DNA from 3 places in the Photobacterium minamisatsumaniensis genome. Region 1 is predicted to be linked to each of the others. Evidence: predicted binding sites of a transcription regulator. Region 1 holds the regulator's gene; each other region holds the start of a gene.
The links. The regulator PurR, encoded in region 1, represses purine synthesis genes. The targets are predictions, from matches to a motif close to TNANGNAAACGTTTNCNTNA.
Positions count from the first base shown of each region.

Region 1 (10,902 bases):
GACGGTCATGTTGAGCTTGGGTGACTATTTTATTTGGCTGGGGTGACGTCAAAGTAATATAGCCGCAAGCTAAAATAGGCACAACGGCAAGTAACATTGTTTTACCGATATGATAGTTACGGTACCAATACTTTTTTGAGCGTATTTTTAACAGTAGTCCCCATGTAAGGAGTAGGGCGTTAAAGCCTGAAACGTAAACAAGTACATCGTACATCATTGGCATTGAGGCCATGTTGTTATTGATAAGAACGAGTACGGTGATAGGGGGAAGTAAGCTGAGTAAAACGAATAACTTCATTAGTCGAGGCCATTTACCAAACTTATCCTTGAACATCTGATCAGTTTGTCCGGGAAAAGGTTTGGTACAGTTCATAATGACCTCCGAAAATATATGCTGTTATTTTACGGTCTTTATAAAGTAATGAAAGCTTGTTGAGTGTTTTGTAAACAGCTTTGTGAGGCAATTCAATCTTTCAGATATACTGACAATTAATTGTCATTCATGGGGTGTACGAAGCAAACTGAACGTGCGGTCAAAGCCTGACCATGCTATCGAGGAGAATAATGGTGCTGAGGCATAATAGTGAGCAAGGAACACTCGAAATGATGCATTAACAAGAGGCATATCACCTCTTGTTAATGGTACTAAGCGGGGTTAACTAAGCTTTGAAAGCAGCTCTGAGCGACGTTCTTGCGGAATAACTGACCAATGCTGGCCACTAATTGCACCTTCTAATGCCCATAAAAGATCAATGCTTACAGTGCCTTGATGGGTATCTTGTAATGCCCTAAAAGCGTTAATCGAACCCGCTTCAAATAATGCATCGACACTGATAATCCCTGCTTTTTTTAGCATGCGTTCGTTTGCGAGTCGTAAGTTAGGTAGATCTTTTATACGTTCTGGTCCTGCCTTACTTTTTGTTTCTTTGTCTTCTTTTGCCGCTTCAAGAGAGCGCTTAGCTTGGCTAAGTATTTTAGTTGTGTCTTCCCACCATTCATCTGGAATTGCAAAATGCTTGGTAACAACAGGAAATCCACGTTTCTTATAAATATATGGCTTTAAGCCTGCCTGTTTAAAATCTTGTTCGTTTTCAGCGTTGGCACGAAGATGAAGTTTGTCGTTAACAACGAGTGCAAACATTGTTTCACCTGCGAATATGCCAAATCCGCCAAACATCGAGCGTGATTTTACGTTGTTGAAACAACTAAACAGTCGTAATGAATTTTTAAGTACTGGTTTGTCCATGCTTCTTCTCGGTGAAAAAAATCTAGGGTCACCTAACAACAGAGCGAGGATTTCAGATTAGCAAAATTAACAAAAGAGTAATGTCAGAATCATGTAAAATATGACGCCTGATCACTATTGCTATATCCATCGGCAACCCCGCTACCTTAAGTCGAACTAGTTATTGAAAACTATAGACTCTTAGGCCGGAAGCTTTGCGTCCCAATCTTTCGAAAGGTTTGCCTTGTTCGTGACTGTTTAAGAATATCGCAGAAGCAAAATTTGAACCTGCTCCCACTTTTAATAGCGTGACCTTGCTCCCATAAATTATTTTATCTTGTCTTTATTTAATTATAAAAAGTGCCAAAAGTTGAGTGAATATTCTAATTAGGCATGCTATAAGCACAAAAAAACGGAGGGGGAAGCCTCCGTTCTTATCGTCATCAATCCGCTTGTTATGAATTGGTGTTTCGGTTTATCACTGATTTTCTAATCACAAGCTCTGGTATCATTTCAAATATACGGTGCTCATGATCTTTATCTTTCACTCGTTCTAACAGGATTTCGATAGCTGTTTTACCAAGGCGGCGCTTGGGCTGGTGAATCGTGGTTAGGGGTGGTGAAAAGTATGGTGCTAAATCAATATTGTCGTAGCCGATAATTGAAATATCTTCAGGTACACGAATACCAGCTTGTGAAAATGTACTGATCATGCCCATCGCCATGATGTCATTGAAGCAAAAAATCGCCGTTGGACGTTTGTCCATTGCAATGAACTTTTCAGCGGCTTCAACTGCCGATTCACATTCAAAGTCACCTTCGAGTACCCAATCTGGGTGTACTTCGAGATCGGCTTCAGACATGGCTTTTTTAAAGCCTTTTAATCGTTCGCGACAAGCAGCTTTATCACTGTGGCCGGTTAAGCAACCGATAGCTTGATGCCCATGTTCAATAAAGAACTTAGTCGCGACATAGCCGCCTAACTCAGCATTATCTTGAATTTTATCTGTGTGAGGACTCTCTGGGCCCCAATCCATGACAACCATAGGCAAATCTTTTTGGCGCTCTAATAGACCGAGTAGGTTTTCATCCAAGTCTGAGCACATGACCAACAAACCATCAACGCGCTTTTCAGCCAGCATGCGTAAATAATCACGTTGCTTCTCAAGGTTACCTTCAGTGTTGCACAAGATAAGTGTGTAACCAGCGCCGTAACAGTACTCTTCAACACCGTGTACGACTTCAGCAAAGAAAGGGTTGGTCGATTTTGTAACCAACATGCCAATAGTACGGGTTGTGTTGCATTTTAAACTACGCGCTACAGCACTCGGAGCGTAGTTTAGCTCGTCAACTGCAGACAGTACTTTTTTTTGCGTCGCTTCTGCGACAAATCGCGTTTTGTTAATCACGTGAGAGACGGTGGTTGTAGAGACACCAGCCATACGTGCAACATCTTTAATCGTTGCCATATTTATTCTTCTAATAATAAGGGTCAAAAGACCTAGGTAATTTTAAGCTTTACTCAATAGAGTAGTGCACTGGCTATACGTTCAATACAGTTCACTGTTCTGTTGAGTACAGATAACAGAAACGACAAAAGGCCGCGACACGAATGGGCGGCTTCGTTTCTTTTCAGTATTCACGTTTATTGCGATTTAGGCTTTGCAATTGTTGCATAGTGTAATCGCTTGCGCTCTCATTTTACTCAGTGTAGCAAAGAGTGCAATGTTTCTTGCCTTAATAAATTAGGATTACTGGTGAATTGGATAGGTTTGATTGATTAATGGTCAACCATAAATCTAGCGAATAATTCCAAGAAACCAATAAAGATAGGTTTATAAAGCCTTTTTAGTTTGATTAAGAAGGCTTTAAAGGAAAAAGAGAAGGTATAAAAAAGAGATGTTTTTATTTTTTTTAACAACAACTTCCTGTTAAATGGCCAGTTCGAACTTTGACTGGTGTTCTTCAATTTCATGGCTGGATGTTGCAAGCACAATAGGATAATTATCGATCGGGTGGTGTGTAATGCAAACAGGCCAACCATAAACGCGTTCGATCGTTTTCGCTGTTAAAGCGTCCTTCGGACAACCATCAGCTTGAATTTTTCCCTCATTAAGAATGACTAAACGGTCTGCATATTGCGCTGCTAAGTTTAAATCGTGAATCACTATGATCACCGCAGCCCCAGACTTCGCTAACGACTTTGCGACTTGAAGGGTTTTATGTTGATGCGCTAAATCGAGTGCTGATGTTGGCTCATCAAGCATCAGAATACACTGCTCACCAGCGCGACTGAGTTGAGTCAGTACCCGTGCAAAGTGCACGCGCTGTTTTTCTCCTCCAGAGAGCGTAGGGTATAGGCGACAACTCAAATTTGTGACATCGACTTGAGCCATTTTTTCTTTAGCAATACTTACCGTTTCCCGATTGGTCAGCGCTAAGGGGAGACCACCCAGCTCAACAACTTCTTGCGCGGTAAATGCGAAGGTTAGGTTACTATGCTGAGGCAACACACCAAGGTGTTTTGCGAGTTCAGCTGGTGGCCAAGTGGCACGGTTTTTACCAAAAAAGGAAACATGGCCTGTAGATTCTTGTTCACCACATAATACTTTCAAGAGGGTGCTTTTACCTGCACCGTTAGGACCTAGCAAGGCGGTAAGTTCACCACTTTTGATCTGAATAGCTAAATCATCAAGGAGTACTTTATCACCCAATTTAAGGTTAAGCCCTGAAGCATCAATAGCACATTTTGTTTCAACGCTATTTTTTGTCATCAAGCTCATGACATTTTCCCTTTTTGTTTTACGAGCAGGAAGATAAAGAAGGGCGCGCCGAGTAGGGCTGTAATAATCCCAACAGGCAGTTCAGCCGGTGCAACTGCGATACGTGCAAGCATATCGGCAACCAAAAGAATTAATGCGCCAAGCAGAGCAGATAATGGTAAGAGCACTTTATGATTAGGCCCTACGAGCATTCGACCAAGATGGGGGACGATTAAGCCAACAAAACCAATCACACCGGTGAGTGAAACAGCAATACCAACACCTGCAGCGCAAAGTAAAATCAGTAACCTTTTCAGTGTTTGTACATTAACCCCCATATGTTTTGCTTCTGCTTCTCCGAGCAAAAAGGCGTTGAGTGCATTTGCATTGCGATCAAACATAAACATCAGTACGGCAAGAGTAATATAGGAAAGCGTGATGCCAGGCCAAGTTGCCCCTGCAAGTGATCCCATGCTCCACAGTGATAAATCTCGTAGTGCTTGGTCGTCAGCGTAATAATTCATCAGGCCAAGCGCAGCACCTGATAGTGCCCCGATAGCCACACCAGCCAGAAGCATCACTGTTACAGAAGTACCGTTTTTGTCTGTGCCTAAGTAATAGACAAAAAAGGTACTGAAAGCCCCGCCTAAAAAAGCAAAAACGGGAACGGTGGCTAGTGTTAACAACAGAGGAAATGATGCTGCAAGCGGAGCAAAAAACACAATAGCTAATGCCGCGCCTAAGCTCGCTCCTCCTGAAACGCCGATAATACCTGGGTCGGCGAGGGGGTTACGGAATAGCCCCTGCATAACAGCACCGCATAGCGCTAATATCGCACCAATTGCCATTCCAAGTAATGTTCTCGGTAAACGAATTTGGTTAATTACAATTTGTATATGTTGGGGCAGATCCGATTGCCAAGGCATTAAGGCTTTGAAACTATCAGTGAAGGTGATTGCCATCGGACCGATGACTACTGATGATGTAATGGCAAGCAACAGCAGTACGAGGCCAGTTGGAAAAATAATACGTGTCGGAATACGGTATAACTGCATAGTAATAAATGCTTATATTAATTTGGATAGAAAACGGTGTTTAAACGTTCAGCTTCGCTTAAACTTTTCAGCCCCAAACCGCCGATCAGAGCAGTTCCATCGATCATAGCGAGGGCTTTGTTTTGGCCTGCTGGTGTTGCGACGAGTAAAGGCATTTGTTTAAGCAGCTCATCAGCTGAACCGATTTTACTCATGGTACGCGAACTCAGCAGGATGATATCAGGCTGCATTTCCACCATTGATTCCAGTGAAATCGGCTTATAAGACTCGACGGCATCTGCTGCTGGGTTTATTGCACCTGCAAGGCGAATTACGGTGTCTGCAGTAGTATTGCGGCCAGCAACATTGGCTGGGCGACCTTCGTGGATCATCAGGAAAAGTACTTTCTTTTTGTTATCTTGAGTCGCTAGGTTGGCATTAATGGCAGTGACTTTTCCCTTCACCTCGTTTTTTAATGCTTTTGCCTTGCTTGAGGTATTTGTTAGTTCGCCGACTTGATCAATACGTACCATTAAATCTTCAACGGTTTCACCAGAGTTCAGCACGTCTACTTTGACTCCAGCCTGCTTGAGCAAATCAAGTGTGGTCTGCGGCCCCATTTCATTTGAACCGAGTAGTCGGGTCGGGGTGAGCGCGATAAGGCTTTCAGCAGAAAGCTGGCGGTGGTAGCCCAGAACTGGCATATCGTCATCGACCATTGATTTGCTGGTTACGTCGACAGCAACAAGTTGTTCTTGAGCATCCATGGCATTTATGATTTCTGTAATGGCTGCCCCCGCACTGATAATGCGCTCACTTGCGAAGGTAGATGTAGCGGCAAAAAACAATATAGTTGCCAAAGTGAAACGCTTCATGATTTGTCCTCTTCCATTAATAGCTGGGTTGCTTTGATGTCGTTTTGTTGCAAGAAAGCGAGTAGTCTGAGCATGTTTTCTACCGATCCAGCCTTGTCTGCACCAATGACAACAGGCTTGTCAGGGCTGGTTTTAACTTCTTTTAGTAGAGCAGCATTAAAGGCATCCCAATTATCGAATTCATTGCCTTGAAGTGCCCAATAAGGAGGGGCTGCGGTAATGTTGACTGTAATAGGATCAGATTCGGTTTCTTGTAATGCCTGAGTTTCTGTTTGCGGTAACTCGACATCAAGTGATTGTAATTTCACACTGGCAGTAAGAAGCAGAAATACCATGACGATGAAAATGATATCCAGCAAGGGAGTTAAATCCGGTTTTAACTCATCGCTGTCAGGAACACTTTGGTGGGTTCGGATCATACCTCGACCTCTGGTTGTTCAGTCTTAACGACATGTTGCTGAGGCGTTTGCTGCTTAGGGGAACAGGTAGGGTCGAGTGATAAGCCTTCTAGCCATAAGTTACAGTGGTTAAGGCTATGCTCAAGCTTGGCTGTCACATTATCGGCCCATAAACCTAATAATTGCGCGCCAGTTATCGCTGGTAAAGCGATTAATAGTCCAGCTGCAGTTGTCCTCATTGCTAGACCAAGGCCGTCAGCCAAGTCGTTAGGCGTGACAGCACCAGTACTCATGGCAATGCCTTTAAACATATCGATTAGGCCGAGAACAGTACCAAGTAGGCCAAGTAATGGACTGATCACACCAATTAAGCCCAATAGACGCAGGCCAGAACGTAATTGAGTTCGCTTTTGTTGCAGCCAGATCCCAGCGGCATCTTCGCGAAGTGGCTTGGCAAAGTGACGGTGAGAAATAAGCATTGAAACGCCCTTAAATAGTAAAGGCCGCTTCGATTTAAGATCGTTAGCAAGTGTATCTAGGCTACTCTCATCGTTACGGTTATATGTTGTTAAAATCACATTGATTTTACTACGGCCGACACCAGTGCAGAGGAGTACTTGAACGCAACGTTCAATAAGGATCATGACGGTTAGGGCTGAACACAGTAGTAAAGGTACTGTCATTAAACCAAATTGGTTTTGTAGGGAGTGAAACATTTCCATAAGAGAATCCAATTAATATTTAATCCAATTTAAATCGAACAGGGATTTGTACGCGATGGGCAATGGCTTGACCATCAACTACGTGTGATGAAAATCGCCACCTTTGAATGGCTTTCAGTGCTGCTTCGTCTAATACAACTGTGCCTGATGAATGGACTAAGCTGTGTCTAACTTGCTTACCTTTCTCGTCAATCCAAACTTCGACAAGTACCTGACCTTCTAACCCACGTCGTTTAGCTATTCGTGGGTATTTAACTGGGCTGGGTCTTGTCGCAAAAGTCGGCTTACTCACCAGCTTGGGTGAGTTGTTTACGCCTGAGGCTATTTCTGATTTAGGCTGCTTTTTCTCTGGTTCTTTTTCTGAAACTGGCGATTTTTTCTCGACAATCGGTTGTTTTACTATTTGCTTCTCCACCTTTTCAACAGGCTTCGGTGGCATTTTCTTCGTTATTGGTTGGGTAGTTTTCTTCGGTTCAGGCTTTTGCTCCGGCTGTGTTTTCTTCACCAGTTTTTTTACTTCAGTTTCTTCTTTTACTGGTTGTGGTGCCGACTGTGGTATCGGTGGTGGCTCACTTACTGCTGGTGCTGACTGAGGAGTAGGGGCTGAAACTAAGTTGAGTGACACTTTGGTGGAGTCGACACCCATAGGCATAGCCATAACCATTTGGTTAGGTATTGCAGAAAGCAAAACACTGTGTAAAGCGACAGAAATTGCGCCAGCGATGACATATCTCTTAGTGTTCACGAGAAACCCCTAATCATGCACGAAAGTGCTACACGTTCTTGTTATTGAATGACTAATAGTTATTAAGTGCTTTGTTATTAATAACCGTAATCAAGAATGGTTCTCATTATCCACGTAATCGAAATAATATCAATTATCATTTGCAATATTATTTACAGGTGATTATGATTTAACGCAAATAATAGTGCTTCTCATTCTCTTATGGGCGGGAGTTCTTAACTGAGGTTGAAGAAGCACGACAACAAGGGCTAAGCCCATTAGAAAGTAGTCATGCACGTATGCTCAACGTGGCATCAGGTGATACCCAAGTGATTTGGGTATATTGGCGTGTTGCCAAATGATTTTTAGCCTGGTGGAAGACAAACTGGCAGTTGCGATACCAACTACAAAATAAATCGGTATTGCCCTGTTAAGGAGGAGCTAGTCAGGCTAGCTCAAAAGTTATAGATGAATGAACAGCAACCAATAAATCCTGAAATACTGACAGAAGATGTGATTGGTAAACATACTCCCGATCCGCTTCGTTATGCATTTGCTAACAAACGCTCAGCACATGCTGGTGGAATGAGTGCAATGGTCGCTGAAGATCAGCGCCAGATATTAGCGACAGATGCCTTGTCGGAGATACCTGAAGCTCCGAAAAGTCGTTGCCTTTATATTCATATTCCGTTTTGCCGTGTTCGTTGTACGTATTGCAACTTTTTTCAATACGCGTCTAGCCAAAAGCTGATTGAAGATTATTTCGAAGCCTTAATGGTTGAGCTTAAAACTAAAGCAGCAATGCCTTGGACTCAAGCAGCTCCTTTCCGTGCGGTATATGTTGGTGGTGGTACACCAACTGATTTAAGTGCTGAACAGATCATGCGTTTAGGCAAAATGGTTCGATCTCATTTCCCACTTGCGACCGATTGTGAAATTACGCTTGAGGGACGCATTAACCGTTTTGACGATCGGATGTTTGAATCGGCATTGGAGGGAGGGTTTAATCGATTTTCATTTGGTGTGCAGAGCTTTGATACCACGGTACGTCGCAAAGCCAAGCGACTAGATGATCGCGAACCAGTACTTGAGCGAATTCAGGCATTGAGTGTAACGAATGCTGCACCAATTGTTATCGATTTACTGTTTGGCCTTCCTTATCAAGATATGGCTGTGTGGCAGCAAGATTTAAATGATTTCCTTGATAGTGGCGCTCACGGTGTAGATTTATACCAGCTGATTGAGATGGGCGGGACGCCGATGAAGGGAATGGTTGAGAATGGTAAGCTGCCAGAGCCTGCCGATACGCCAGCGAAAGCATCGATGTTTGAATATGGTGTTAACTTTATGGCGAAACATCACCTACGCCGGTTAAGTGGTAACCATTGGGCAAGGGATAACCGCGAGCGCAGTATTTATAACAGTTTGGCGAAGACATCTGCTGAAGTTCTGCCATTAGGGGCTGGTGCAGGTGGTAACGTAGGTGGTTATGGGTTTATGCAGCACCGTACGCTTGATGCTTATATTGACTCTATCAAAAAGGGTGACTTGCCCTTAGCAATGATGACCCAATCATCACCGCAAGCTGCGCTTCATTCAGAAATTAAAGCAAGCTTTGACCGCGGGTTTTTGTCGGCTCGTGAGTTTGAGTATAAGTTTAAGCAAGATATTTTTGTTTTATGCATGCCGTTATTTAAAGCTTGGCAGAAAAATGGCTTAGTTAAAATTGAAGACGGTTATCTGTCATTGACTCTGGCTGGAACATTCTGGTCGGTTACGCTCGCTCAGTCGATGATCCAAGTCTTACAACAACATAATATGAACAAGATTGCTGCTTAGCAGTCCCCCGATTTAGAAATGTACACTGAAGTACTAGGAGATACATTGTGTTCGAGAAAATCTCATTTGATGCGCTGAAATCACAAGTTGCTGAACAGCTTGAAGCTGACCCAAAATTGCACGCTATGGCGGTTGCTGAAAGGCTGGGGGTAACAGAGGGGGAAGTGGTTATGGCATTTCCAGAAGATCTGGTTGTTGTCACTTCTGGTGATAAGGCGCAAGCGATCCTAGAAGATCTACCGAACTGGGGGCCTGTAACAACGATCGTTCATTCAATGAGCTCGATATTTGAAGTAAAAGCACCATTTCCAAAAGGCAAGGAAGCGCGTGGCTACTATAACTTAATGGGTAAAGATGGTGAGCTCCATGGTCACCTACGCTTAGACTTAGTGACGGACATTGCATTAGTTAGCAAGCCATTTATGGGGCAAGAAAGTTACTTCATTGGCTTCTTTGCGCAAGGTGGTGAGTGTGTATTTAAGGTCTACCTAGGTCGTGATAAAAAGCGTCAGTTATTCCCTGAGCAAATTGAAAAATTCAAGCAACTAAAACAAGCGTTCCACGGAGAAAAATAATAATGAGTAAAGTAAAGCAAGAGCGCCTTCAAAACCGTTTGGGCCCTGAAATTAAAGAGTTTCGTGAAGCTTGCCAAACTATTCAGTTGGCAACTGTAGATGCAGATGGTAAGCCTAATGTCAGCTATGCGCCTTTTGCATTGCTCGACGATGGTTACTATGTACTGATCAGTCAAATTGCAAAGCATGCCCGTAACTTGTTAGCGAACCCACAAGTGTCGTTGATGATGATTGAAGACGAAGCAACATCAAAAACGATTTATGCGCGTAAGCGCCTTACGTTTGAAGCCAATGTTGTGGTTGTAGAACGTGAAACAGGAAAATGGCTTGAAGCTGTTGCTTCATTAAAGGGGCGTTTTGGTGACATTATTGACGGGTTAAGTGGCTTAGAAGATTTTAAAATGTTCCGCTTTGAACCCACCCAAGGCTTGTTCGTGAAAGGCTTTGGGCAGGCTTTCCAAGTAAGTGGGGATGACTTAGTTGACTTTGTTCACTTACAAGAAGGCCATAAGCGCATTAAAGATGGCAGTGAAATAACAGAACCAACAGAAGAGCTGTAATGTCTATCGTATTAGCGTAAGCAAATACAGTAGTACAATAAAGCCCGCAATAGATTAAACAGCCTAGGGATGCTCACCTAGGCTGTTGTCGTTGTAAGGGTTCTGGCGGATAGTATTGATCGTGATCATCTTCTATTTTTTCATTACTTGATGAAGCAGAAATTCGTGTGATAATTAGACTAACGAAA
Region 1 is NZ_JAKJSI010000067.1:16,179-27,080, forward strand. Features, by position in the region: gene L4D78_RS26715 (hypothetical protein) at 1-373, opposite strand, end outside; gene L4D78_RS26720 (TfoX/Sxy family DNA transformation protein) at 656-1,246, opposite strand; cyclic di-GMP riboswitch class I at 1,375-1,479, opposite strand; gene purR (HTH-type transcriptional repressor PurR) at 1,681-2,694, opposite strand; gene L4D78_RS26730 (heme ABC transporter ATP-binding protein) at 3,157-4,008, opposite strand; gene L4D78_RS26735 (FecCD family ABC transporter permease) at 4,005-5,042, opposite strand; gene L4D78_RS26740 (heme/hemin ABC transporter substrate-binding protein) at 5,060-5,896, opposite strand; gene L4D78_RS26745 (ExbD/TolR family protein) at 5,893-6,315, opposite strand; gene L4D78_RS26750 (MotA/TolQ/ExbB proton channel family protein) at 6,312-7,016, opposite strand; gene L4D78_RS26755 (energy transducer TonB) at 7,036-7,761, opposite strand; gene hutW (heme anaerobic degradation radical SAM methyltransferase ChuW/HutW) at 8,209-9,579, shown strand; gene hutX (heme utilization cystosolic carrier protein HutX) at 9,627-10,154, shown strand; gene hutZ (heme utilization protein HutZ) at 10,157-10,714, shown strand.

Region 2 (10,902 bases), on a different contig from region 1:
TGTCTTTCAGGTATTGCCATACTTCTGGCGGGAGATCGGCAAGATCGTGCGTGACCTGAAAATCATTGACCATACGGCAAACTTCTTCGACAGGGCCTTCAAGAAAGGCCTTTTCTTCCGCACTCAATCGTGGTGCAGAAATATCATGGAGTTTATTCCAATCAGGTGCGCCTCTAAATAAGTCAGCTTCCCACCACACGGTTCCTGCATCGATAGCTTCTTTTTCAGTGCGGGACATTTCTGGCATTACACTTTTGAAAGCGTTTAATGCTGGGCGACTAAGCAGCGATTTTCGTAGGGATGGTACATTTAGCGGTATAGCGATAACGAGGAAAACTAACCAGCTTATTTGGCCTGTTACATTAAGAAGTGAGCCAAGCATTAGCAAAGCTGCAATCGCAATAGTAAAGGTTCGAAGATTAGTGCGGTGATAAGCAAGCACACCGATTATACCAATCAGCCCTAGTAGGTACGCAAGGGTAACCATGATTTATCTCCTTATATGGGCGTAGCGTTATTATTATGTAGGTACATCATACTCAAGGTAAGAGGTCTAACCACTCGAAGTAAATTGTAATTCAATCTTTAATAAAATGTAAATTAAATTTAATTTTTGCTAGTGGGAGGTTACGTAAAGATGTCTTGGCAGCCTTTGTAAAAGGCTGTGTTTATCGAGTAAGCACTCGTCAGTATATTTTTTGTGTCGCAGAGCATGCTTCGCTATCGGCGTCTGTTGAGCGATTATGTGAACAATTGGTGATAAAGAATCACAATGTTCAGCAGCAAGAGTCGACACCTCTCAGTGTTTCTTTGTACACTGCAAGTCAAGGCGTATAAAAACAGCCAAGCTGTAATAGAATATTGAAGAATTAGAGTAGAGCCTATGTACCAAGATATGATCCGTGCGGAGCTTAACGAGGCCTCTGAAGTATTGAATCGCTTTCTGAGTGATGATAAACACCTCGCTGATATTGAAGCGGCAGCAAAACTGCTAGCAGAGTCGTTTAAACAAGGTGGTAAGGTACTGTCTTGTGGGAATGGTGGCTCGCACTGTGATGCGATGCACTTTGCTGAAGAACTAACAGGTCGCTACCGCGAAAACCGTCCAGGCTACCCTGGTATCGCGATTTCTGATCCAAGCCATATGTCGTGTGTAAGTAACGATTTTGGTTATGACTATGTATTTTCTCGCTACCTTGAAGCCGTCGGCGCAAAAGGCGATGTGCTATTTGGCCTATCAACGTCTGGTAATTCTGGCAATATAATTAAAGCCATTGATGCTGCTAAAGCGAAAGGGATGAAAGTGATAGCCCTTACCGGCAAAGATGGTGGGAAAATGGCTGGTTTAGCGGATGTTGAAATTCGTGTGCCGCATTTTGGTTTTGCTGACCGTATTCAAGAAGTGCATATCAAGATTATCCATATCTTGATTATGTTGGTTGAGAAAGAAATGGCTGAGTAACCACTGACTGTGGTGGCTAGCCTATGTGATAGAGCATGATGGACTATGTGTGAATTACTTGGCATGAGTGCCAATGTGCCAACTGATATTTGTTTTAGTTTTACAGGTTTAATGCAGCGTGGTGGCAATACTGGGCCACATCGTGATGGCTGGGGAATTACCTTCTATGAGGGGAGGGGGTTTCGTACATTTAAAGATCCTAACCCTAGCTGCCAATCGCGTATTGCGGAACTAGTGCAGGAATACCCAATAAAAAGCTGTGCGGTCGTTAGCCATATTCGGCAGGCAAACCGAGGCGGAGTTAATTTAGAAAATACCCACCCATTTACACGTGAACTTTGGGGACGTTATTGGACTTTTGCGCATAATGGCCAGTTAACGGGGTATCAATCTTTAGATACTGGGCGATTTAAGCCCGTTGGTGACACGGATAGTGAAATTGCTTTTTGTTGGTTACTTAATCAACTAGAAGCTGAATACCCTGAACCAACCGATGACTGGGAAGCGGTTTTTGAATTGGTCGCGAAGAGTTGTGACACGTTAAAAGAACTTGGCGTGTATAACATGCTGTTAAGTAATGGCGAGTATGTACTTACGTACTGTACCAATAATTTACATTGGATAACGCGTCGGGCACCGTTTGGCCAAGCCTCGTTGATTGATGAAGATGTAACGATTGATTTTCAACAAGAAACGACACTCAATGATGTGGTGACGGTGGTTGCAACTCAACCGCTGACCAATGATGAAAGCTGGCATAAAATGCAGCCGGGAGAGTTCGGTGTGTTTCATTATGGTGAATTGGTCCATAACCGAACGGTTTGATACTGCAGAGTTCATAAAAATAAAAACGCGACCGAGGTCGCGTTTTTTATAGGGTCGGTATGGAGCCAAGACGATTAGTCTTCCGTTGCATACCCCTGTTCTGACAGTATTTCACCATCAACGACGGCTTGCTCACCGTTCATTATTGCCCGCTGCTGAAGACACCAATTTGCGACAAGAGGATAGATACGGTGCTCTTGTTCTTGCACTCGTTCGGTAACTTCTTCTACAGTATCGCCATTAAAAATGGGCACTTTAGCCTGTAGGATAACGGGGCCACCATCTAGCTCTTCAGTAACAAAATGTACACTGGTACCATGCTCAGTATCACCGGCGTCAATGGCTCGCTGGTGGGTATTAAGGCCCGTGTATTTAGGCAGCAACGACGGATGGATATTGATCATTCGCCCTTGGTAGTGACGAACAAACTCGCCGCTCAGAATCCGCATGAATCCAGCCAGAATCACTAAATCAGGCTGGTAGTTATCAATTAACACAGACATTGCCTGATCGTATTCTGCACGATCTGTAAAATCTACTGCTGATAAATGTAGCGCATCAATGCCTGATTCTTTTGCCCGTTCAAGGCCGTAAGCGTTCGCTTTATTTGATAATACAGCGGCGACTTTCGCATTTTCAATGATGCCTGAATCACAGGCATCAATGATAGCTTGAAGGTTAGATCCGTTTCCGGAAATAAGAACGACGATATTTTTCATCGGCTTACAGGATCTCCACCTGTTCTTCACTTGCATCAGCGTTAGCAATGCTACCAAGCAGCCATGCATTTTCGCCTTCAGCGTTCAGAATGTTGATAGCTTGCTCTGCTTGCTCTTGTGGAAGCGCAATGACAAGGCCAACACCACAGTTAAAGGTGCGGTACATTTCGTAAGTATCAACATTGCCAGCATCTTGTAGCCAGTTAAAGACAACAGGCCACTCCCAGCTATTACCGTTAACGACTGCTTTCGTACCTTCCGGTAGAACGCGAGGGATATTTTCCCAGAAACCACCACCTGTAATGTGTGAAATAGCGTGAACATCACAGCTTTCCATCATTTTCAGTGTTGATTTTACGTAGATTTTTGTTGGCTCTAGTAGGTGATCAGATAGTGCTTTACCTTCAAGTTCTTGGCTTAAATCAGCGTCTGATACTTCAAGAATTTTACGGATCAAAGAGAAACCGTTTGAGTGAGGGCCGCTAGAACCCACAGCAATTAGAGCATCACCTGCTTTAACCTTGCTACCATCGATGATGTCAGCTTTTTCGACAACACCAACACAGAAGCCAGCGACGTCATAGTCTTCGCCATGGTACATACCTGGCATTTCAGCTGTTTCACCACCAATCAGTGCACAGCCAGATTGAATACAGCCTTCACCAATACCTGCAACAACTGCAGCAGCAGTGTCTACGTCTAACTTACCTGTTGCGTAGTAATCAAGGAAGAACAGAGGTTCGCCACCTTGAACAATCAGGTCGTTTACACACATGGCTACTAAGTCGATACCAATTGTATCGTGCTTGTTTAAATCCATCGCTAAACGAAGTTTTGTGCCCACGCCGTCTGTACCAGAAACTAATACCGGCTCTTTATACTTGGTTGGTAGGGCACATAGTGCACCGAAACCACCAATTCCGCCCATTACTTCGGGACGGTGGGTGCGTTTGACCACCCCTTTAATACGATCAACTAATGCATTACCTGCATCGATATCAACACCAGCATCTTTGTAACTAAGAGAAGAGTTATTGTCGCTCACAGGAGATCCCTCAACGTATTAAAGTAAAAAAGCGGGGCTATGATAACAGCAGTCAGGGCGGAAAGGGAAACGTTTGCGTCAATAAATATTGCTGGCTAATTCTTGAGCAAACGATGACGTAAGCACTATCTAGCTACAATTGGTCTAGTGTATAATAATGCGTTTTTTTTAAATTTTGCGTGTCTAGGAGTCAGAGATGAAAGTCGTTGAGGTGAAACACCCGTTAGTAAAACATAAGATTGGTCTTATGCGTGAAGGTGATATCAGCACTAAGCGTTTTCGTGAGCTAGCAACAGAAGTTGGTAGCTTGCTTACGTACGAAGCGACTTCAGATTTCGAAACAGAAAAAGTGACGATTGAAGGCTGGAATGGTCCAGTTGAAATTGATCAGATCAAAGGTAAGAAAGTTACTGTAGTGCCAATCTTGCGTGCGGGTTTGGGTATGATGGATGGTGTACTTGAGCATATGCCAAGTGCGCGCATTAGTGTTGTCGGTATTTACCGTGATGAGGAAACACTAGAGCCAGTCCCATACTTTAACAAGCTGGCGTCAAACATCGATGAGCGTATTGCATTGGTTGTAGATCCAATGCTAGCGACTGGTGGCTCTATGATTGCTACATTAGACCTATTGAAAGAGCAAGGTTGTAAGCAGTTTAAAGTTCTGGTGTTGGTTGCTGCTCCTGAAGGCATTGAAGCGCTTAAGAAAGCACACCCAGATGTAGAGCTGTACACTGCAGCAATTGATGAAAAGCTAAATGATAAAGGCTACATCGTCCCTGGTTTGGGCGATGCGGGTGATAAGATCTTCGGCACGAAGTAATTACTCGAGCGAAAAAAAACCGGACGATAGTCCGGTTTTTTTATATCTGAGGTTTAGCAATATGTATCAATGCTAGTGGTGATTTTCATCGATTTGAGCGTTATCAACAACGTGATTTTCACCAAGATCATCAGGTAAGATCAGGTTTAGGAGTATCGCAACGATACCGCAAAGACTTACCCCTTGTAGGCTAAACTCGCCAATACCAAATGCCATACCGCCAATACCAAATACGAGAGTAACAGCCACAATCACTAGGTTACGAGCTTTATGTAAATCAACTTGGTTTTTGATGAGGGTATTTAGCCCAACAGTGGCAATTGAACCAAACAACAGGATCATTATACCGCCCATAACCGGGACTGGAATTGTTTGAAGCATTGCGCCGAGCTTACCCACAAACGCTAATACCAACGCGGTTACCGCAGTCCAAGTCATAATCACAGGGTTGAATGACTTTGTTAACATTACAGCGCCTGTTACTTCTGAATATGTGGTATTGGGTGGAGCTCCAACCATTGAAGCCGCAATCGTTGCCACTCCGTCACCAGCTATAGTGCGATGTAGGCCTGGTTTTTTTAGGTAATCCTTACCCGTAACATTCGATATTGCTAGCATGTCACCTACGTGTTCGACAGCAGGCGCTATCGCTACAGGGATCATAAATAATACGGCATTAATGTTGAACTCAGGAAAGGTAAAGTTTGGCATGGCCAACCAGCTAGCTTGTTGAACGGGCGTAAAGTCAACAACGCCGAATGCCAAGCTTGTCATGTAGCCAGTAACGATACCCGCCATGATAGGCATGAGCTTGAAGAAACCTTTTGCAAAAACACTAACCCCAATCGTTACTAGTAGGGAAATTGCAGAAATCCAGATGGCAGCATCACCATTAACGAGCTGAACGGCACCGTCACCTGTTTTGCCTACAGCCATGTTCACAGCAGCGGGGGCCAAGCCGAGGCCTATGACCATAATTACAGGACCCACCACGACGGGAGGAAGTAGTTTATGGATAATACCGACGCCACGAACTTTAATGACGACACCCATGCAAATATAAACCACCCCTGCCATCATTAGGCCGCCCATGGTTGCAGCAATGCCCCAGGTTTGGACGCCGTACATGATAGGAGCAATAAAAGCAAAAGAGGAAGCAAGGAAGATTGGGACAGATCGTTTGGTGATAACTTGGAAAAGAAGTGTGCCGATACCAGCACCAAATAGGGCAACGTTAGGATCCAGCCCTGTTAAAAGGGGTACCAAGACTAAGGCACCAAATGCGACAAATAGCATTTGAGCACCCTGTAATATCTGCATCATTATAAATTCCACCCAAGCAATAAAAAAAATCGCGGAATGTTATCACAGTAGAAAACGTTTGCCTAAGAAGGGAGATCAATTATTTGCTCGATACATTGTGTTACTTATGTAAAAACGGAATTATCACAATTTACTGACGATGGATTACTTGTAATGACAGATACTTATTAGCAATTCGTGGTGAAAATACTTAAAAGAGTTCGAATTTTGTGTCAGAAGCAGTTGCCGAGCGAGATACGATCACTTTATGATCAGGCCTTAATTAAGTAATGAATGAGTTTACTATGTTGCGTGTTGCGTTACTTTTCATGGTGATATTAGCCCTGCCGTTAAAAGCGGCAACGGTTACCAACTTGTATCAAGCGCAGGTGATACTGCCAGATACGGATAGACAGTCTGAGCAAGCCGCTCGTAATCAGGCGCTGCAACAGGTGCTGATCAAAGTTTCTGGTCAGAGTGGGATAATACAAAATGAAGTGATTGCCAAAGCAATCAAGAATAGTAGTCAGTATGTTAGTCAGTTTGGCTATGGTAATTTGGATGGTCAACAAACACTGGATTTGACGTTTGACCGTGCGCGGATCCGTAACTTGTTAACGCAAGCGGGTTCCACACTATGGGGTGAGCAGCGTCCAAATGTACTGATATGGCTGGTCGAAGATGCCAACCGAAGCCGTAATATTGTATGGGATCAGTCCAGCAATGCTTTATTACAGGATGTAAAACGTGCATCAGATGTGCGTGGTTTACCTGTGATGTTACCTATTGGTGATTTTGAAGATGTTACAGCAATTAGTATTCCCGATCTTTGGGGTGGATTTATTCAGCCAATATCGAGTGCGAGCCTTCGTTATCAGCCAGATGCCATCGTAGTTGCTCGTTCACGTCAAATGAATGATGGAAGTGTACAACTTGGCTGGCAACTTTTTGCGGAAAAAGCAGACCGTCTTGCCACGGCTCAGTTAGTACCTGTAGAAGGGCGTATTGAAGCAACGAAGGCAGAGGCCATAACTCAAATGGTGGGCCAGATTACTGATCATTTGGCGGCAAAATATGCGGTGCCACTTGGAGGCGATAATTCTGGTTTAGTGTCGGTGGTGGTGGATAATATTCAATCATCAGAAGATTTCTTTACACTAGAGCGAATGATGACCAACTTAACGTCTGTTGCTGCGGTAAATGCGCATAAAATCCAAGGGCAGAGTGTTGAGTTTACCGTTCAGCTCTTAAGTACTGAAGATGCCTTTCAGCGAGAGTTAAGCCAAGACCGTCGACTTTCATCAGCAATGCCTGTTGCTGCAGAAGACACGCAAGCGAGCGAGGTCATTGAGGCTGAGGAAGAAATCAACAGCGAGCCAACGGTTGAGGGAATGATCCGGGCGACTCAGTTACAAGCACCAGAATCGACGTCTAAGGCAAGTCAACCTATTGATACAGAAGGAGTATCAATCTCTGTGCCTGACGTAGAAAATAGCAGCAGCGAAGAACTAGAGGTGGCACCTGTTAATACGCGTCCAGCGAAGCAAGCCCAAGTATTCCATTGGACGCCTTAGTCGTCTCTATGTGATTTGAATCTTGAAAAAACGGTGGGCATGCCCACCGTTTTTGATCGTACTACGATAATTTTTTAGGACCTTGGCTCTTCATGTCGGGCTTTTTCTTCTTTCTCTACTTGAGATAATCGCTTCAGCTTTATTCCTAACTCTTTACCTCGCATCCGCGCAAATAAAATGTTGGCTATAAATGCGCTAGTCGTCAGTATGAGTTCGACTAACGCCAGCCAGCGTTCACCTTCATCCACACATAGCAAGGTAAGAGCATGAAGGAAGTAAAACATTAAAATGAAGTTAGCCCAGGCGTGGGTATAGGGTTTACCCGCTAAAATGCCTTTTAGAGGAAGCAGTATAGGCAGCATCCATACACCGGCAAGAACGATACTGTTAAGGTGTGGGTGTGGCGATAAGGTGCTTTGCCATAAACCCACCCAGCCTAATAAAGAAAGGTTCGCCGTTAGTGCCGCATAGCGTAAGCTGCGGGTTGTTTTACTCATCGCGGTCATGTGACATCCTTTTATGACCTATTCGTACCCAGTGAGCGGGGTATAGTGATCATTGTAATTTAAGCGCAGCTTGAGCTAGCCGTTTTCCCATCGCTTGTGCGAGTTCACACTCTTCTCGGCTTAACTGCCGGTCTGATCCATGATTCAAGTGAGATGGCCCATACGGTGTACCGCCTGATGTTGTTGTATGCAAAGCAGGCTGTGAGTAGGGGATCCCCATGACTAACATGCCGTGATGTAGCAATGGCAACATCATGGATTGCAGGGTCGTTTCTTGGCCTCCATGCATCGATGATGAGGAGGTGAAAACACATGCAGGCTTACCAATAAGCGTGCCTGATAACCATTCAGTGCTGGTCGAATCAATAAAGTGTTTTAACGGTGCTGCCATATTGCCAAACCGTACAGGACTTCCCATTGCTAGCCCGAGACATTGATCGAGATCGTTTCGAGAAACCAGCAGATCACCTTGTGATATCTCCGTGGTTTGACCGAGATGGTTGATATCGGCCACTGTGCGTAAAACGGCTTCACAATTAGCAACTTGTTCGATTCCACGGGCTATTTGTCGGGCGAGTTGGCGTGTACTGCCATGACGACTGTAATAGAGCACTAAAATACTATTCATCAATCTGCCTTAACTGCGGTGTTAGCCAATCTGCGTTTACTACAGAATGGTGAGTACTTGCTCTGGTGGGCGACCCATAGCTGCTTTATCGCCATTGACAACAATTGGGCGTTCGATCAGTTTAGGGTTTGCAGCCATGGCCTCAAAGAGCTGTTGCTCGGTCACACTGTCTTCGCCAAGCGCTAATTCTTTGTAAAGAGCTTCTTTGGTACGCATCATATCGCGCGCTGAGTTGTAACCGAGTTGCTTTAGCAGCGTTTGTAATTGCTCGCTACTTGGGGTGTCATCAAGGTATTTGACAATCTCTGGAGAAACATTGTTTTCTTCGAGTAAGGCCAATGTTTGGCGGCTTTTAGAACAGCGAGGGTTATGATAGATGATCACTGGCATGGTTTCTTCCTATAAGCGCTGATGGCCGCTTTCCAGCGGCCAATAGAGTGTTTTAGTTATGTTGCCCTATTGTAGAGCAAGTGTCAGCAAGAAGAAATGGATTAGCATTGTGGTTTGAGAGCGCGATCAGAGGTTTGCAAACCGTGAACGTGCCAAACGTAGTTGGTCAATACGAGCGTCATAGCGAGCTTGGTCTAATGAATTTATATCAACAAGCTGGCTTGCCTGAATATAAAATTGAATGGCTTTTTCCCAAGCCCCTCGTAATGCCATTAATTCTGCCCGTGCTGCTAACTCGGCATCTCGGCGCCCATTTGCGGCTTGTGCTTGAGCAAGTAAGTGCCAGCCGTTTGCATCTTGTGGGTTGTCATAGGTGTAGCGGGTCAGAATGGGGATACTCTCGTTATTACGGTCAGCCTCTTGTAATGCATGCGCTAAGTTCAAGTTCAGCACTTTATGATTAGGGGTAGCCTTGAGCGCATTTTCTAAACGAGATATAGCCCTATCAAATTGTTTTTCATATAAGTCGAGATCAGTCGCTGAATCAATATAAAAGCGATTGTTAGGCTCAGCAGCCAGAAGTGGGTCAAGTAAGGCATGTGCTTGTTGGTATTTACCGGTATCAATATAAACCAGAGCCTTACCATAGTTTAATGCATCGCGGGCAGCGCCATTGGCACGTTTCAGCCGGCGTTCAAACCAATCTAACGCGGCATTACTATCGAGACCAGCATAGCGGGCAATGATGCGTGCTCGTGCAAGCTCATAGCGTACAGAGTCTTTAACTTGACGGCTTGGGTATTGGTTGGCCCGTTCTCGGCTGTCGGTAACCCGCGATTCAGGCAATGGGTGAGTCAGTAGCATTTGAGGTGGTGTGCTTGCGTAGCGATATTGGTCGGCTAATCGACCAAAAAATCGCGGCATAGCTTGAACATCAAAGCCAGATTTTTCCAAGGTTGTAATACCGATATAGTCCGCTTCTTTTTCATTACTACGGGTGTAGTTTATTTGCCCTTGTGCCGATGCTGCTGTTGTTGCATGAATGGCGGCTATTCCTGCCTCAGGAGAAGCGATTGCTAACATCAAAGAACCAATGAGTGCAGCCATGGTCGCTGGTGACTTCCTGGCTTGATCCTCCATACTTCGGGCTAAGTGGCGTTGGGTAATATGTGCTATTTCGTGGGCAACAACAGAGGCAAGCTCACTTTCAGTATTTGCATGAAGAAACAAACCGGTATGAATCGCGACATGACCACCAAAAAAGGCAAATGCATTAATTTCGCGATTTTGGATCATGAAAAAGTTAAATGGGGTACGAACATCACTCGCATTAGCGACCAATTGATGGCCAAGATCACTGATATATTCAGAGAGGAGTGGATCGCTAACGACAGGCATGCTTGCCCGGATCATACGCATGTAAGCATCGCCATACTCAATTTCTTTTTCGATACTTAAGGTCGAGGCTGCTGCCATCCCAATTTCTGGTAGGCTACTTATCGAGTTCGTTGACGCAGGAAAACTGGTACCAAGTAATGCACTAATGAGTATAAAGGCTGGTGCCTTAGTAAATCGAAACATATTTAAAATACAACCGCCTTGTTACGTTTACTGTTTTTCGCGTGATG
Region 2 is NZ_JAKJSI010000041.1:50,865-61,766, reverse strand. Features, by position in the region: gene fadE (acyl-CoA dehydrogenase FadE) at 1-487, opposite strand, end outside; gene lpcA (D-sedoheptulose 7-phosphate isomerase) at 884-1,462, shown strand; gene L4D78_RS21090 (class II glutamine amidotransferase) at 1,508-2,287, shown strand; gene purN (phosphoribosylglycinamide formyltransferase) at 2,362-3,006, opposite strand; gene purM (phosphoribosylformylglycinamidine cyclo-ligase) at 3,011-4,051, opposite strand; gene upp (uracil phosphoribosyltransferase) at 4,248-4,874, shown strand; gene L4D78_RS21070 (uracil-xanthine permease family protein) at 4,947-6,197, opposite strand; gene L4D78_RS21065 (DUF2066 domain-containing protein) at 6,482-7,750, shown strand; gene L4D78_RS21060 (DUF2069 domain-containing protein) at 7,825-8,256, opposite strand; gene wrbA (NAD(P)H:quinone oxidoreductase) at 8,306-8,884, opposite strand; gene arsC (arsenate reductase (glutaredoxin)) at 8,924-9,274, opposite strand; gene bepA (beta-barrel assembly-enhancing protease) at 9,401-10,855, opposite strand.
Region 2: a site for PurR is predicted at 6,244-6,263, ahead of L4D78_RS21070 (uracil-xanthine permease family protein). Genes of this name have one in related genera too.

Region 3 (10,902 bases), on a different contig from region 1:
AGCGAGAAAGCCAAGCGACACTGAATGAATTAAGGCTTTTAGCCAAAAAATCTGTCTAGGTGAGATTTTCCCAATGGCATTTTTCATTAAAAGTTCCTCTTCAAATCCATCCCTTTGTATAAGCTAGCAACATCTCGCTCATAGCCATTAAACATTTGAGTGGGCTGGCGTCGACTGCTGAATAGGCTTCCTTCACCGATAAAACGTTCACTACCTTGACTCCAGCGTGGGTGGTCAACAGTTGGGTTTACATTGGCATAAAAGCCGTACTCATTGGGCGCTAATATATTCCATGTCGTGGGTGGCATTTTATCCGTTAAGGTGATTTTGACGATGGATTTAATGCTTTTGAACCCATACTTCCAAGGCACGACAAGGCGTAGCGGTGCACCATTTTGCGGTGCTAAGGTTTTACCATATAGCCCTACCGACATGAGTGTAAGTGGATGCATCGCTTCATCTAAACGTAGGCCTTCTACATAGGGGTAATCTATCCCTCCTCCAAGCCGTCGTGAAGCTTGTCCGGGCATTTGTTTAGGGTCGTACAATGTTTCAAAAGCAACGTATTTTGCATTGCTGGTGGGTGAGGCGAGTTTGATTAAGTCTGCTAATGAAAAACCAATCCACGGTACATTCATCGACCATGCTTCAACACAGCGTAAGCGATATATACGCTCTTCAAGGGTGAATTTTTTAAAGATATCCTCATAGCCCAGTGTAAGAGGGTGACGAACCATGCCACCAATTTCAATATTCCATGGGTTTGTTTTGAAATTCTGAGCGCGTTCAGCAGGATCAGACTTATCGGTGCCAAACTCGTAAAAGTTGTTGTATTGCAAGACCTTACTTTCAGGGGTTAAGGACAGTTGCTTGTTAGAATAAGCCGATGGAGATGTTGCTAGTGCCGTACGATTATCGACGACTTTTTTATCTTTACTGGTAAAAGCGTCAAATAAACCCGCATTGGCTTGAGATGCCAATGGCATACCGACGAGGGTGATGCCTAACTTCTTTAAAATGTCCCGACGCTGCTGATAAACACCTTCTGGTGTTGCATCATTTTCGCTTAATGACCAGCGAGATGGCTTCTTAATTAACATAGCATTCCTTACTCAAAGATTTCTATTACATCAATAGACCTGATCCTTGTTAATAAAATTTCATTAAACCCTACAATTACTTGATTTTAGTCTAGAAGACGGTAATGTTCCCTCGTTATTGCATTGGTATCAAAAGAAAATTCAGGGAAATAGAATGAAAATACGTGCGCTTTTATTAGCATCAGCATTGGTTTTACCAGTGACGTCTTTTGCTGCGTCATCTCCTTTGTCTGCAGGTGTCTTTTTAGGAAGCCCAACATCTGGATTGACGTTCCAATACTGGGATAAAATTCAGCTTGCGGTTGGTTTAGATACCTTTAGTGTGAGTGTTGACGCAAAATGGTATCTCAACGAGTTAACTGGGCGTACTGATCTCGCTCCATTCTATTCCTATACTGGCCTGCAATGGGTAGATGACAGTGATAATCAATGGGGGCCAAGAGCAGGGTTAGGTTTTGTATTACCGCTTCGCAACGTCCAGATTTACGCGGAAGCAGGACCAACCTGGTATATAGAAGACTCCTCAAATATCGAACTTGAAGGTGCAGTTGGGGTAAGATTCCGACTATAGTGAATTGCAGCAGTAATATGTGGAAAATATAATGCGAAATATCAATGAGTTTAACGCTAACATTGAGCTTCAGCATATCTACCTTGAAGCTAACGCTGAGCGTTATCATTCTCTAAGACAATACTTTGAAGCTTATTACTGCTATCGCCATCAATTGGTGACTCGTCAAGGAAAGCCAGATTGGGAACAGATTTTTGGTGTTGCTCGACGAACAAAGCAAGCTGCGAATATTACCGATCGAAAACAAACAGTAAGGGAGCTTTTATTGCCATTATCAGTACTTACTGGGAAGTTAAAAACGCTGGTAAGAGATGAGCGATTAACGCTTGAAGCCATTTCTCAGCTTCTTGATGACTCGCTTGAATACATCATATTAGGTCGTCAGGAATGGCAAGTGCTGAAAAAGCATGGGTGGCTTGAAGTGATGCCGCCAGAGTATTATCAGCCGACGAACCCGTCATACCTTGATACCTATCTTCGTTTTCAACTAGTTGGTATTGAATTGTAATAACTCGAATAATTTGCGCCCCTTAGCAAATTGGTCGTTATTCAGCCCACATCTAGAGCACCTGTTCTAAGCTGTTGAAGTCATGAATGATTAGGGCGGTTTGATATGGATGTGATACAGAATGATAACGGTTCTTCAGCGCTGGTTGTTGAAGGTGGTGCTATGAGGGGTATTTTTGCTGCTGGCGTACTCGATACGTTTTTAGAAAAGGATCATCGTCCTTTCGACTTTTGTATTGGGGTCTCTGCAGGCTCAACGAACCTAGCATCATGGCTTGCGAACCAATATGGTCGTATTTATCACGTTATTACTGATTACTCCTGTCGACCAGAGTTCATTGATTTATACCGTTTTATTAAAGGCGGGCATTGGCTTGATCTTGATTGGCTTTGGGATATCACAATTGCTGAAATTGAGATCGACCGCAATACCTTAATGCGTCAACCAATTCCTTTATACGTTGTAACCACTAAAGTTAAATCGGGTGATGCGGCGTACATACAAGCAACTGCCGAAAATTTAAATGAGTTATTGAAAGCTTCTTGTTCCGTGCCTATTGCTTATCGAAATTATCCAGAAATTCATGGTGAACCGATGACAGACGGTGGTGTGGCGGACTCAATACCGGTTATTAAAGCCTATGAGATGGGGGCAAGAGACATTACTGTTGTTCTTTCTCGACCTAAAGGTTACCGTAAATCGGCGCCAAAGAATAAATGGTTAGTTCGGAAGCTACTGTCAGATACACCTGAATTGGCGGAGGCGATGCTAAAACGAGCTGATGCATACAATAAAGCGATTGATTTTATTGAAAACCCGCCAGTTGACTGTAAGTTAACGGTTATTGCACCTCCGGAAGATTTTGCAGTTGGGCGTGTAACCACAGATAAACAAAAGTTGGATGCCGGTTACCAACAAGGTGTCGCGGCATTTTCTTCTTTTTCCACAATTTCAACACTATAACCCATTTAAAATGCAATGATTTTTTCATTAATGAGTTGGAATGAAAGCAGCGAACCTCCACCATCTTTTTTTTGGAGGGACAAGCTTTATTTGAATTTTTATCTCGATATTGTTAGTCTGCGCACTTTATTTATGCTTACCGAGTTTATATGCGGCGGGCATTTCGTTTTTACTTTTCGATTAAAAAGTATTGCAGGGTATTCTTAAACCTTAGTTATGGATAGTACGTTTAATAAACATTGTTCCGCAAATACGTGTAGTTCAACGAGAAAATACAGTATTGGAACCACAGATTACCAAGTCGGTCAGGATAATATTCAAAAGTGGGGGGTCGATATACATAACCCCGTGTTCGGTATTAGCGCCGGCCTCATTATCCTCCTCCTTTCTGCACTCCTCCTCGCTGATCCAACTACTGCAAACGAAACACTAACGAGTGTTCGTAACAGCATCATGGCTAAATTTGATGTGTTTTTTATGTGGTCAACTAACTTTTTTGTTCTGTTTACCATGATGTTGATTATATCGCCATTTGGTAAAATTCGAATTGGTGGTAAGCAAGCAAAAACTGAACATTCAACCCTGTCTTGGGTAACAATGTTATTTGCTGCAGGTATGGGTATTGGCTTATTGTTTTGGGGGGTCGCTGAACCAACGGCTTACTTCACTAACTGGTGGGGAACTCCATTAAATGTTGAGCCATTTACGGAAGAAGCGAAATCATTAGCACTGGCTGCCACTGTTTATAACTGGGGCATCCATGGATGGGCTGTCTATGGCGTTGTGGGACTTGCTCTGGCTTTCTTTTCTTTTAATAAAGGACTGCCATTATCAATCCGCTCGGTTTTTTATCCAATAATTGGTGATAGAACGTGGGGCTGGGCTGGTCATATCATTGATATCATGGCTGTACTTGCGACGTTATTTTCCCTTGCCACATCACTTGGCCTTGGTGCACAGCAAGCTGCGAGTGGTATCAATCACGTATTTGGCATTCAAAGCGGCATTGGCTTGCAGCTGATGGTTATTGTTTTTGTGACCTTAATTGCAATTATATCGGTTGTTCGAGGCATTAATGGCGGTGTAAAAGTATTGAGTAACATCAATATGGTACTAGCATTTTCGCTATTAGCTTTTATGCTGGTTATGAGTTTTGATGTTATTGCCGTATCAATTCCAAACACTTTCGTTGCTTATGCAGAGAACTTTGCTGCTCTTAGTTATCCGCATGACCGTGGTGATGCTACATGGATGCAGGGTTGGACAATATTCTACTTTGCATGGTGGATTTCATTAGCCCCATTCGTCGGCATGTTCATTGCCCGTATTTCTAAAGGCCGTACAGTACGTGAATTCCTATGCGCCGTAATTTTTGTACCAACGTTAGTGACATTGATATGGATGGCGACATTCGGTGGTATTGCTATCGATCAAGTTGTTAACAAAGTCGGTGAACTGGGTACGAATGGTTTGACTGATATCTCTCTATCATTATTCCACGTATTCGATGCCATCCCGTATGGTAATTTATTGTCCGTATTGTCGATTGTATTAGTATTAATCTTCTTTATTACCTCATCAGATTCTGCTTCGCTTGTGGTCGACAGTATCACATCGGGTGGGAAGATTGATGCGCCAGTGCCACAGCGTATATTCTGGGCGGTAGTGCAGGGTGCTATTGCTGCAACGATGCTTTGGCTTGGTGGTACCGAATCGCTACAAGCCTTGCAAGCTGGTGTTGTGACGACTGGGTTACCATTTACCGCTGTAATTCTGGTTATATGTGTAGGCTTGATAAAAGGATTGAACTCTGAACGTGCTTTATATAAGTAACGTTTTTAGAGGGAAAACTTAAGCTTAAAAACGTAATGTGATAAATAGCAACGGCCTCAAATTTATGTTTGAGGCCGTTTTTTATCGTCAATATCGATAGATAGGTAGATTTTTCTCAATCGTACTGTCAACTACCGTGAAGAGTTGATGGTCGATGAAGCTATCAATACAGGATATATACCTTACTTAAGCGCTCTCATTCCTCAGAACATGTATAATTTTTTAAGAGTGAGTTACGTTTTAAGTAGCAGCTGTTGCATTGGTTTAAAGGACTTATACTTTGAATGATAAAAGAATTCAGCAAGTTGGTTTTTCTGGTGGGTGTTACTGGTGTATCGAAGCGGTATTTCAATCGCTAATCGGAGTTCGTTCTGTACGGCAAGGCTGGATAAAACCCATTAATGGATTAAGCTATACCGAAGGGGTGTTTATTGATTTTGACCCTGATGATATATCGTTAGAAGTGCTCATTGCGGTACACCTTCATACCCACGATTGCACCACTAGTCATGCACTGCGCTACCGATACCCTTCAGGTGTTTATATTTTGAACGAAGCGCAACGCACAGCGGCTATGCGAGCAATGGCGCTGAATCAAGCCGACTTCACGAAGCCCTTGTTAACTCGAGTGTATGATTTTGGCGATTTTAAGTTGAGTAAAGAATCACAATGGGATTATTACTACTCTGATCCCCAAAAGCCATTTTGCCTGTCAAAAATAAACCCTAAACTACAGTTGTTGCTTGCCCGATTTTCTGATCATATTAGCGATGAAAAACAAGCGATCATCCGAGGTGTATAGAAAATTGGAAGTAATAAAACGTACTTTTAATTACCTGACTAGATATTACCTGTGTTCGTACCATCAATCTTCCTTTGGTGGTAGACTTTAGAAAAAATTGATGGGGTTCTGTTTTTGTGGGCTGATAACTTACGAGTGTTTTCTGTTTTTGCTGTGGTTTTATTACACGTCGCTTCTGGTTTTGTTAGTGATATTGATATAGCTAACCCTATATACGGTAGTCGTAGCTGGTGGGCTGGTAACATATATGCTTCTATAACTATGTGGTGCATCCCTTTATTTGTAACTGTTAGTGGTTATTTCTTACTAAATAAAACAGAATCAAATGTTGTTTTTTTCAAAAAAAGAATAAAGAAGGTTCTGATCCCTCTCTTATTTTGGTCTTTGTTTTATTCGCTTTGGGTGGTTCTTAAGTATTATATTAGAGGTGATATATCTACAGCCTACTTTACGGTTGCTAAAGGGTGGGCGCTTGGTGAACCTTACTATCACCTTTGGTATCTTTTTATGATACCTTTTTTATATCTAGTGACACCTGTTCTAAGGGTTATTATAAACGCACTTAAACAAAAGGAATTTTTCGCATTTATTAGCGTCTGTTTTGCATTAGCTATGCTATCTGCTCTTTCAAATGTTGTTCTTTTATATTTTGATTTGAGCGCTAAAGTTAGCTTGTTTACAAATGACTTTTTAAGTTATTTAGGCTACTTCTGCTTGGGTGGATATATCGCCAAGTATAGAGTTAAGGCCAATGTTAATTGGTGCTTAGCGATATTTATACTGGCTTTATTGATTACTATTAGCGGTAGCTATTATATAACACACCTTTATTTTTACTCATATTTAAGTATTAATATTACTGCTGCATCCATAGCATTGTTCTTCCTAATTAGAGAGTACGCCAACAACGACTTGAAGTTAAGTCGTTTCGCGGTTCATAGTTTTGGCATTTATCTTATACATCCACTTTTTATAAAATCAATATCCTCGTTTGGTGAACAGTGGTTACTAGAGAAGATGGATGTATATTTATATATATTGTTAGTGGCATTTTTAGCCTTTTGTCTATCGTATATAACCGCTTTTTGCATGAGTAAAGTGAGATATTTAAATCGATGTATCTAGTGCGAAAAAAAAGCAGACCATGATGGTCTGCCAAACTACTTTATGCAGGTGTGTATTTTCGTTATTGGAATATTTTTACGCCGCGCCGATAATGCCACCATCAGTGCGAGTGATGCGAATAACAGAAGATCGTGGTATTGATTTACCGCCATCAGGGAAATGTGAGGACGCTAAATCTTCACCTGGATGCTGAACGCCAACAAACATGGTTGTTTGGTCTGGGCTGAATGTTAAACCAGTAATTTCACAAGCAACAGGGCCAGTTAAAAAGCGGCGTACTTCACCTGTGTTTGGATCGCCGCATAGCATTTGATTGTTACCCATGCCTTCGAAATCACCTTTATTCGAGTATTTACCGTCAGTTTGAATCCATAGGCGACCTGCGTTGTCAAAACCGACACCATCAGGGCTATTAAACATGTTATCTGCATTAATGTTGTCACTACCGGCCATTAACCCTTCATGTACGGTTGGGTTGCCAGCAATTAAGTAGAGATCCCAATCGAAGTTTTTCGAGGTATGGTCTGAGCCAGAAGGTGACCAACGAACAATGTGGCCATACGGATTTTTTTCTCGTGGGTTAACAGCATCAACCGGTTGGTTAGCTTTAACGCCGCGGTACTTGTTATTGGTTAACGTACAGAAGACTTGCTGATTTTTTGGATTGATGGCAACCCACTCAGGACGGTCCATCGTCGTTGCGCCAACCTGTGTTGCCGCTTTACGTGCGAAAATCAAAATTTCAGCTTGGCTAGCAAAACCGTTTTCGGGTGTAAGCCCATTTTTACCATGTGTAAGCTCAATCCATTCACCTTTGCCTTCTAGCTCACCTTCTTTAGCTGTGAATTTAGCGACATATAATGTGCCTTCATCTAGCAAATCACGATTGGCTGCTGGGTTAGATGGATTGTATTTATTTTTAGAGACAAAGCGGTAAAGGTGTTCACCACGCTCGTCATCACCAAGGTACACAACCACATAGCCATCATTGTTAATTGTTAATGCGGCATTTTCGTGTTTGAAGCGACCAAGGGCTGTTCGTTTTTTTGGTGTAGAATTTGGGTTCATTGGATCGATTTCAACAACCCACCCATGGCGGTGTGGCTCGTTAGGGTTTTTAGCAAGGTCAAATCGCTCATCATGCTTATACCACTGATAATCCCAGTCATCTTTTGATAAGCCGTAACGCTTATAGTTACTATCAAGGGCAGGGTTACTGTCGGAGCCAAATACGCCGTTGAAGTTTTCTTCACAAGTAAGGTATGTGCCCCAAGGTGTTTCACCGTTTGCACAGTTATTGAACGTGCCGAGTACCTTTGTACCTTTAGGATCTGCCGCCGTTTTCATGAGATCATGACCGGCAGCCTCACCAGTAATTTCCATTTCAGTATTAGCTGTAATACGACGGTTTAGGCGACCTTCTTGATTGATCACCCACTTGCCGTTCTTCTTATGAAGCTCAACCACAGAAATACCATGTGCAGCTTGAGACTTGAGTACATCATCAGCCGTTAAGTTTTTCCCTTGATGGCCAAATAGGTAAACATGGTTGGTGTATTCGTTATTCACAGATAATACGGCGCGATCATCGCTGATTTGAAAGAACGTCATGCCATCGTTGTTATCACCAAACTGTTGAAGCTGTGCTTTACTGTCTGCACCCTGTGTGAAGCTTGGCGCGCCTTTAAACATTGGGTCGCCCCAAGAGATGATGACATCGGCTTGATAGCCTTTAGGGACGACAATATTATCTGCAGTAGAAGCCGGAATCGCGTCAAAACCCAGTAGGTGATTATTCGTTTGTTTAGTACTGGCGATAGCTTGTGCAATTGGTGCAGAGGCAAAGAAAGCCACAGTACTTGTTGCCGTGCTTGCTTTTAGAAACTGGCGACGATTAATACCTTTACGAATTATGCCATTGAACTCTGGCTCTTCATTGCGTGGGTGTAGAAGGCTATCTAGGCGATCAAGACGACTCATTATTACTTCCTTTTTCTTATTAATTCCAACGGATAGTCGTTGGTGCGTAAAGCTGTTTTATGCAGTCAATCGTAAAGCGGTATTGTTTCACTTTTGTTAATGATTGATGACGGAATTTTGATTTTATTAGCAAGAAAATGAAAACGGTTGCGCAACCGTTTGCCTTGATTTGTTTCAAAGTGTTTCAATAATGACCGATCACACTTTTCAGTATTGTATTTCTTCCATATCACTATAAAATCCGCGCCAAAGACGGATTCTATTGTATATTTTTGGTGATATGGACCAAAAGTTTCTACTTCGAGACCTATTCTCGAAACTACAATTGAACATGCTAGCGACATTGTAGGCGCTCGCTGCTGCTCCAACCCTTGAATATCAATTTGATACCTGTCTTATACCAAGTGACAACTACTTTTAACACCTTAGGATCTTTGTTGTGAATCTGGATAAGATATTCAAGCTTACGGAACGTAAATCAACGGTTTCAACTGAAATTTACGCTGGTTTTATTACTTTTTTGGCCATGAGCTACATTCTTGCCGTTAACCCAGCCATTTTGGGTGATATTCCGGGGATGGACCGCGGTTCACTTTTCACAGCGACAGCGTTGGCTTCAGCATTAGCCACCTTAGTCATGGGCTTATGGGGTAATTATCCGGTCATGCTAGCGCCGGGTATGAGTATGAATGGCTTTTTTAAAGGCATTCTACTAAGTGGTTCTATTGCTCTGGTTTGGCACGAAGCATTATTGGGTATCTTCCTATCGGGTATTATTTACCTGATTCTTAGTATGACTTCGATTCGTAAGACTCTGATTGAGTCTATTCCTGAAGATTTGAAGCTTGCAATTTCGGTTTCTCTAGGCCTGTTCATTGCTTTTCTTGGGTTAAAAAACGCCGGCATTATTGTTTCAAACCCTATTATCTTAGTAAGCCTAGGTGATGTGACGAACCCGCAAGTTGCGATTGCGTATATTTCAACTTTCATTGCTTTAGGGTGCATGATTCGCAATATTAAACTTGCGACCTTCATTGCTTTTGTCTCTGCCATTGTATTAACTATGCTTGCCGATTTCTTTATGGGCACAAGCAATGCACCAATTCCTGATTCTATATTCTCATTGCCACCAAGTATTGCACCGACATTTGGGCAGATTTTTAACTTTTCTGGCTTTACACCTGAAAAGCTATTTGATTTGTTTTTCATTGTCCTTATCTTCTTAATCGTCGACTTCTTTGATGGCTTGAGCACCATTGTTGGGGTAGGGCGCGATGCCGGTATCATTGATAAAGACGGCAAGGTTCCAAATGCGAAGTCAGCATTGGTTGCAGATGCAGGCGGTACGGTTGTAGGTGCGGTATTGGGTACAACCTCTGTAACAGCATTCTCAGAGTCTGGCATTGCGTCGTCGCAAGGTTCTAAAACAGGTTTGAGTGCGGTTGTAGTTGCAGGGTTGTTTTTTGTCTCACTATTCCTTTATCCGGTATTCTCCATCTTCTCTGCTGCAATGGTTGCGCCAGCAATGGTCGTTGTCGGTGTATACATGATTGGCCGTATTGCAGATATAAGCTGGGATGTTGTTGAAGTACGTATAGCGTCTTTCTTTACCATTATGTTCACGTTGCTATCATTCTCACCTGCAAACGGTATGGCAATGGGCTTTGTGAGCTATGCATTCTCGATGGTTGTCGCTGGAAAGGGTAAAGAAGTACATCCATTAATTTACAGCTTAGCTGCGATGTTTTTGACGTATCTGATCTTCATCTAAGCGAAGAGTTTAGGTGATTAACTGAAGCGACCAAATTGGTCGCTTTTTTTAGGCTAATGCCTGTGACCGCAGAATGACAAAAACGCTGAGTAAATAGGTATAGCTCTAAGTATTTTAAAACTTTTTAGCAGGAAAATACTTAGATCACGAAATAACTGTGTGAATGTTTTTTATACTCTAATATCCTTATAAATGGAATTTGCGCCTAAAATTTAGTCGTTAATCGTTGATTTATATTAAAACTTGACA
Region 3 is NZ_JAKJSI010000033.1:14,227-25,128, forward strand. Features, by position in the region: gene msrQ (protein-methionine-sulfoxide reductase heme-binding subunit MsrQ) at 1-87, opposite strand, end outside; gene msrP (protein-methionine-sulfoxide reductase catalytic subunit MsrP) at 87-1,100, opposite strand; gene L4D78_RS17880 (hypothetical protein) at 1,255-1,671, shown strand; gene L4D78_RS17885 (hypothetical protein) at 1,703-2,179, shown strand; gene L4D78_RS17890 (patatin-like phospholipase family protein) at 2,285-3,142, shown strand; gene L4D78_RS17895 (BCCT family transporter) at 3,359-4,975, shown strand; gene L4D78_RS17900 (peptide-methionine (S)-S-oxide reductase) at 5,256-5,777, shown strand; gene L4D78_RS17905 (acyltransferase) at 5,892-6,902, shown strand; gene L4D78_RS17910 (PhoX family protein) at 6,978-8,882, opposite strand; purine riboswitch at 9,125-9,224, shown strand; gene L4D78_RS17915 (NCS2 family permease) at 9,322-10,653, shown strand.
Region 3: a site for PurR is predicted at 9,030-9,049, ahead of L4D78_RS17915 (NCS2 family permease). Genes of this name have one in related genera too.